DNA from 2 places in the Shewanella zhangzhouensis genome. Region 1 is predicted to be linked to the other one. Evidence: predicted binding sites of a transcription regulator. Region 1 holds the regulator's gene; the other holds the start of a gene.

Region 1 (3,566 bases):
TTTTACGGCAAATGCAGGCACCCACCAGGAGTGAATGACATCGTCGGAAGTCATCAAAAAGCGAACCTTACGGTTGGTGGGCAGCACCAGATGCTTATCCACTTCCAGCAAGTAGTGATCGCCTTTTGCTTCGGCGCCTTCTATTTGACTTCTGGGGGTCGCCAGGATGCTGTAAAAGCCGAAGTCGTGGTCGAAGTAATCGTAATGCCACTTCCATTGGGAGCCGGTGACCTTGATGGTCAAGTCGGCGTTGGAGGGATCTTCCATGGCGATGAGGGTCTTGGTTGCCGGAATAGCCATGGCAATCAGGATCAGAAAGGGCACCAGAGTCCACGCGATTTCGACCTTGGTACTTTCGTGAAATTGGGCGGCAACGGCCCCTTTGGATTTGCGGTGGTTTATCATGGCGTAAATCATGGCGCCAAAAACCACTACACCTATGGCACAGCAGATGTACAGGATAGTCATGTGCAGGCCATAGACCCTGCCACTTATCTCAGTAACACCTTGTGTCATGTTGAGCGGCATATCAGCCGCAAGGATGGGCGGGGCCATAAAAGCCGCCGCGAAACAATACAACCATTGCTTCACAAGACATCTCCTCTGTCAATTGCATCAAGCAACTACAAAGAAGAGTCACACAGTAAGTCTCTGCTCTATGCAAACTCTTCGGTTCCCACAAAAAGCAACGATGACTTCAAAGTGCGTTGGCGGTTGGTATCTTATTTAATGAACTACAGCTTTGTTCACCACACTTGCACCTACAGCTGAATATATCGGTCAAATACACAATATCCATGGCGCAAGCCTCAGATACTGCGACGACATAATCGCCCGGATATAACAAACAAATCGTTGTTAACCTGAACTACATTACTTGCAGTTTAAATATTGATCAAGATCACTTTATTTTCTAATTATCTGAAAAAATTATCGAAAAAAAGCCCCGATAACGGGGCTCAAAGGGATGAGGAGATGATCAGTGCAGCGGAGAGGCACTGCGAAGGGGGTGACTTAACTCGGGCCTAACAGTAAAAGCGTTGGCCTGTGAGTGAGCATTTACATTTTCAAAAATGACACCCAATGCCACGGCATTTTTGGCTACCAATGCCAATCTGCGTTTATCTCTGGGATCCAGTTCGTTGGTCCAGCACAGTACGGCGCTTGAGGTACCGTTGGTTAGGGCCTTTTCCATCGCCCACAGGGTTTCAAATTCGTCTTTGGCATGCACCAGCAGCACACGGTCCATGCGCACACCAGCCTGTGCCAGAGTGGATTTGAGTCCGATGTTGGGTGGGCTGATAAGCACTATCCATCGGCCCTCAAGACTGAGGCGTGCGAGCTCTGGGGCGAGCTGCTGTATCTCTTGGCGCCCCTGGGATTGAGTGCTTTGGGTGATCACCTGAGATGCGGGGCAAACATCTTTGGCGGCGGAATCTGTCCACAAGCCGGGATGACGGGGTGCGTTACCAATCAGCTTGTTCATAACCAGTCTCCATTACGGATAACGCCCACGGCCAAGCCTTCGATAGTCAGACTTTGGCTGGCAAGATCCACTCTGATAGGGGCGAACGCCTCGTTCTCTGCGTGCAAGAACACCACATTGCCTTGTTTCTCGAAGCGTTTTACCGTGACATCATCTTCCACCCGGGCAACGACAACCTGGCCGTTTCGTGCCTGGTTCATCTTGTGCACTGCCAGCAGGTCTCCGTCGAGAATACCTATGTCTTTCATACTGTCGCCGCGAACGCGCAGCAGAAAATCGGCATGGGGGCGGAACATGGCAGGATCGACCTGATAATACTGCTCCACATGCTCTTGGGCGAGAATGGGCTCACCGGCAGCCACCTGACCTATCAGGGGCAGCCCCGGGTCTGGCTGATCTTCCAGCTCATCACCCGCCAGTCTGATACCTCGCGAGGTGCCGGGCATAATCTCAATGCAGCCTTTTTTGGCAAGCGCTTTAAGATGCTCCTCGGCGGCATTGGCACTTTTAAAGCCGAGTCTGGATGCAATTTCTGCCCGTGTTGGGGGCATGCCGGTTTCGGCGATGTTGCGTTTGATTAGGTCCAGGATCTCGGCCTGGCGAGGCGTCAGCGGTCTCATGGTCATTCCTGTTTTTCTATACAGTTACTGTTAGTATATACAGTATTTTCATCAGCGCAAGTATTAACCATTTTTCAGATTATTGGCTAATGGCTGCGGCTGTCTGATATTCTATTGCGCTATTGATTGAAGCCAGGTTCCCAATATCAGCATGTCAGCACACGAGTCTTTTTGGTTTAAGTCTTTGCGTTGGATCCAGAAGCAGTTGGTACACACCATAGTGGTACCTCAGGATCCCTTCGCCGATTTGAATCTCGATCCCTCCCGCCCCTTGGTTTACGTCATGAAAACCGAGTCAGTGAGCGATATTGCTGCGCTCCATGAGGTGACCGGCAAGTTGGGGTTACCCAGCCCATATCAGATGCTGGAAGTCGATGGAATCAAGACCCCACGGGTCGTGTGTCTGGAGGGCAGAAAGCCGCTGTTTGGCAAACGTGACAGCAATGAGCCTTTTTTGCAGACTTTCCAGCAACTGCTGGCTTTGCACCGTCAGCAGCAAGAGCTGGATATACAGCTGGTGCCTGTAAGTCTTTACTGGGGGCGAACCCCGGGTAAAGAAGATGACACTATGCGTGCAGCAGTGCTTGAGCGGGAAGATCCGACCTGGCTGCGTAAATGTTTGATGATTTTATTCCTGGGTCGCCATAACTTCGTGCAGTTTTCCCGTGCTGTGTCGCTGCGTCATATGGCCGATGAACATGGCACAGACAAGCGCATTGCCCACAAGCTTGCCCGGGTGGCGAGGGTTCATTTCCGCCGTCAGCGTAAAGTGATGACAGGGCCTGTGTTGCCCAATCGTCAGGCCATGTTTCATGCACTGCTGAAATCCGACAACCTGAAAAAAGCGATTGCCGAAGAAGCCGCCAGCAAAAAAATCTCTGAAGAAAAGGCCCGTGAAACCGCCATTCAATATCTGGATGAGATTGCAGCCGATTACTCCGACAGTCTGGTGCGCATCGCCGAGCGCTTCCTCACCTGGCTGTGGAACAAGCTCTATAAAGGCATCAGCATCAAGGGCGCCGAACAGATTCGCCAGTTGCACCATGACGGCCATGAGATTGTGTATGTGCCTTGCCACCGGTCGCACATGGATTATTTGCTGCTGTCTTACATCCTTTATTACGAAGGCATGGTGCCGCCCCATATCGCTGCCGGGATTAACCTGAATTTCTGGCCCGCCGGCCCCATGTTCCGCCGTGGCGGCGCCTTCTTTATCCGCCGCAGCTTCAACGGCAACAAGCTTTACACCGCAGTATTCCGCGAATATCTGGATCAGCTGTTCGCCAAGGGATACTCGGTGGAGTACTTCACCGAAGGTGGCCGCTCCCGAACCGGCCGTCTGCTGGCGCCCAAAACCGGCATGCTGGCCATGACATTGTCTTCGGTTATCCGCGGAATTGAGCGACCAGTGACCCTAGTGCCCGTGTATCTGGGTTATGACCATGTGATGGAAGTGGCTA
Region 2 (3,566 bases), 1.5 Mb from region 1:
TGCTGCCTGAAATACTCGAGAAAAGCACTGCGAAGCGCGGCTGTGGTTTGATACATGAAAACGTCCTGAGTTGGATAAGCCTGATACGACAAGCCGCAGCCACTTCCACGGGCTGCCGACAAAAATTTGGGGCTCATTATAACCTCAAGACTTTCGAAGAAGATAGCGCACAGGCCGCGAAATCCGAGGCAAACAAAGGACAGAGCCACTGTGAAAAATGGCCAGAGTGAAGCGAGAGGCAAATATAAAAAGACCGCAACAGTTGCGGTCTTCATTCCATATCGTAAGGGTCAAAATCCAGAGCGTGGGCAATCTCATCAAAACTGAATCCTTGTCCGGCGAGATAGCGTATGCGCTTTGCCCTGTCTTTGGCATCGGCAGGTTTGGTTGCGCCAAATTTTTTCAGCGCCTTCGCCCGTGCCTGGGCGTACCAATCCACTTCGCAGCCTTCCAGATTGCTTTGAATAACCTCTTTATCCAATCCCTTGGCTATCATGGCCTGACGCGCTCTGGCGGCGCCGTGGCCCTTCAGTACCGATGAGCGAACGACTGATTCTCCATAGCGACTGTCGTTCAGATAACCTTTGGCTTCACACTCATCCAGTACCCGCTCAATCTCAAGGGCATCGTGTCCCTTGGCGAGCAATTTAAGCTTGAGCTCATTGCGGCTGTGATCACGCCTGGCAAGTGATGCCAGCGCGTGATTCATCAGTTCCTGACTCAGAACACTTCTCCGGTTTCGAAGTCGATGTTTTCATCGCCTTCTACTTCATCGGCACTACCGGAAGATGAGCTGTGTGACAGCAGCATTTCACGCAGTGTTTTTTCAATTTCGGCTGCAATTTCAGTATTTTCAGCCAGGAACTTGGTGGCGTTGGCACGGCCCTGACCGATCTTGTCGCCCTTGTAGCTGTACCATGCACCGGACTTTTCAATCAGCTTGTGCAGTACACCCAGGTCTACCAACTCGCCGGTACGGTTAATGCCCTGACCATAGAGGATTTGGAAATCGGCCTGGCGGAAAGGCGCGGCAATCTTGTTTTTAACCACTTTCACGCGGGTTTCGTTACCCACCACTTCGTCGCCTTCTTTGATGGCGCCGGTGCGGCGGATATCCAAACGCACGGATGCGTAGAATTTCAGAGCGTTACCACCTGTGGTGGTTTCAGGGTTACCGAACATCACACCAATTTTCATACGGATTTGGTTGATGAAAATCAGCAAAGTATTGGACTGCTTGAGGTTACCAGCAAGCTTACGCATGGCCTGGCTCATCATTCGGGCCGCAAGACCTACGTGAGAGTCACCGATTTCACCTTCGATTTCGGCCTTGGGAACCAGCGCCGCTACCGAGTCCACAATGATTACGTCAACGGCGCCACTGCGGGTCAGAGCATCACAGATTTCCAGCGCCTGTTCACCGGTGTCTGGCTGAGAGCACAGCAGGTTATCAATATCTACACCCAGCTTACGGGCATATACAGGGTCGAGGGCGTGTTCGGCATCGATAAAGGCGCACACTTTGCCTTCACGCTGAGCCGCAGCAATCACTTCGAGGGTCAGAGTCGTTTTACCTGATGATTCAGGACCATAGATTTCTACGATACGGCCCATTGGCAGACCGCCTGCACCAAGAGCCACGTCCAGAGACAGCGAGCCGGTGGAGATGGTTTCCACGTCCATGGAGCGGTCTTCGCCCAGCTTCATGATGGAGCCTTTACCAAATTGTTTTTCAATTTGGCCAAGAACGGCGGCAAGTGCTTTCTCTTTATTTGGATCGATTTTCATTGTTCCCTCTCACACACAGCAAGCGCTGTGAAGACGCAACGGTTAATGCGGTTCAGGCAAAAGCCCTGTGTATTTGTACATATTGAAAGCTAGTATACTGTACAATCATACAGTATCAACCCCTGTATGAAATAATTTTCAACAGCATCGAAATAGGCTCTTTCATCGCCTTGAATTGAAAAGGATCACTTTGTCGAAAAACTTGGTAGACTGGGCGCCCATAGGCTCTACCCCGGTCCTGTACAGGCTTTGACCTGACAAGTCCCATCGCAATTACAGAGTGGCAATGAACAGCACAGACCTGCTTGATCTCGAAAAACACACTCCCATGATGCGTCAATACCTGACCATGAAGGCAGCACACCCGGATATGCTGCTGTTCTATCGCATGGGTGACTTTTATGAACTCTTTTATGACGATGCCAAGCGTGCCTCAGAAATGCTGGCCATCTCGCTGACCGCGCGTGGCAAGAGTGGCGGGGATCCTATTCCCATGGCGGGGATCCCTTATCATGCGGTAGAGGGGTATCTCGCCAAGCTGGTGCAACTTGGGCAATCGGTTGCCATTTGTGAGCAAATTGGCGATCCGGCCACCTCAAAAGGTCCGGTAGAGAGAAAAGTCGTTCGTGTAGTCACGCCGGGAACCCTTACCGATGAAGCCCTGCTGCAGGAACGGCAGGACAACCTGCTGGCGGCGGTTTATCAAGGCAAGGTGGGTTATGGTTTTGCCACTTTGGATGTGGCATCCGGCCGTTTTGTGATTGCAGAATTGCCAAGCCGTGAAGCGCTGGAGGCAGAGCTGCAGCGCACCAGTCCGGCAGAGCTGTTATATAGTGAAGACTTCGCCGATATGGGGATGATTAACCATATAAAGGGAAAGCGGCGCCGCCCCGAGTGGGAGTTTGACTACGATACCTGTATCAAGTTGCTGCTTGAGCAGTTCGGTACCCGCGATCTGCGTGGCTTTGGCATTGCCGATGCGCGTCTGTCGCTGCAGGCCGCAGGCTGTCTGATGCAATATGTGAAAGATACCCAGCGCACCGCCCTACCCCATATCAATTCCATCGTGCGCTTCAATCAGGGTGACAGCATCATTCTGGATGCCGCCACCCGTCGCAATCTGGAGCTCACTGTCAGCCTGTCGGGCTCCCGCGAAAACACCCTTGCCAGCGTGCTGGATAACACCGTCACCGCCATGGGTAGCCGTATGCTGCAGCGCTGGATACATCAGCCACTGCGCTGTCACGATACCATTCGCGGTCGCCAGCAGGCAGTGCAGGAATTGTTGGAGACAGGCCTTTACGAGGACCTTCGCGCAGAGCTTAAAGCCCTTGGCGATATAGAGCGTATTCTGGCGCGTCTGGCGCTACGAAGCGCCCGCCCAAGGGACTTTGCCCGGTTAAGGGATGCCCTCGGCATTCTGCCGCTTATCCGCGAGCGCGTACAACGCTGTGAGTCGCGCCATCTTAAGTCACTCAATATTCTTCTTGGTGACTTCCCCGAAGAGTATGAGCTGCTTTGCCGTGCCATAGTCGACAACCCACCAGTCCTTATTCGTGATGGCGGCGTCATACGCGAAGGCTACCACAGCGAGCTCGATGAATGGCGCAAGCTCAGCGATGGTGGCATCGATTATCTGGAGCAGATGGAGCAGCGTGAAAAAGAGCGCACCGGTATCGCCACACTCAAAGTCGGCTATAACCGGGTACATGGCTACTACATTGAGGTCAGCCGCGCTCAATCGGCATTGGTGCCCATTGCCTATCAGCGCCGTCAGA

What was found. The regulator LexA, encoded in region 1, represses DNA repair genes until DNA is damaged. The targets are predictions, from matches to a motif close to TACTGTATNNNNATACAGTA.
Region 2: a site for LexA is predicted at 1,884-1,903, ahead of recA (recombinase RecA). Genes of this name have one in related genera too.

What each region holds. Positions count from the first base shown of each region.
Region 1 covers NZ_CP080414.1:4,304,068-4,307,633, reverse strand. Annotated here, with positions in the region: gene coxB (cytochrome c oxidase subunit II) at 1-591, opposite strand, end outside; gene K0H63_RS19015 (cell division inhibitor SulA) at 980-1,486, opposite strand; gene lexA (transcriptional repressor LexA) at 1,483-2,106, opposite strand; gene plsB (glycerol-3-phosphate 1-O-acyltransferase PlsB) at 2,258-3,566, shown strand, end outside.
Region 2 covers NZ_CP080414.1:1,305,462-1,309,027, reverse strand. Annotated here, with positions in the region: gene alaS (alanine--tRNA ligase) at 1-56, opposite strand, end outside; gene K0H63_RS05655 (regulatory protein RecX) at 272-709, opposite strand; gene recA (recombinase RecA) at 721-1,788, opposite strand; gene mutS (DNA mismatch repair protein MutS) at 2,075-3,566, shown strand, end outside.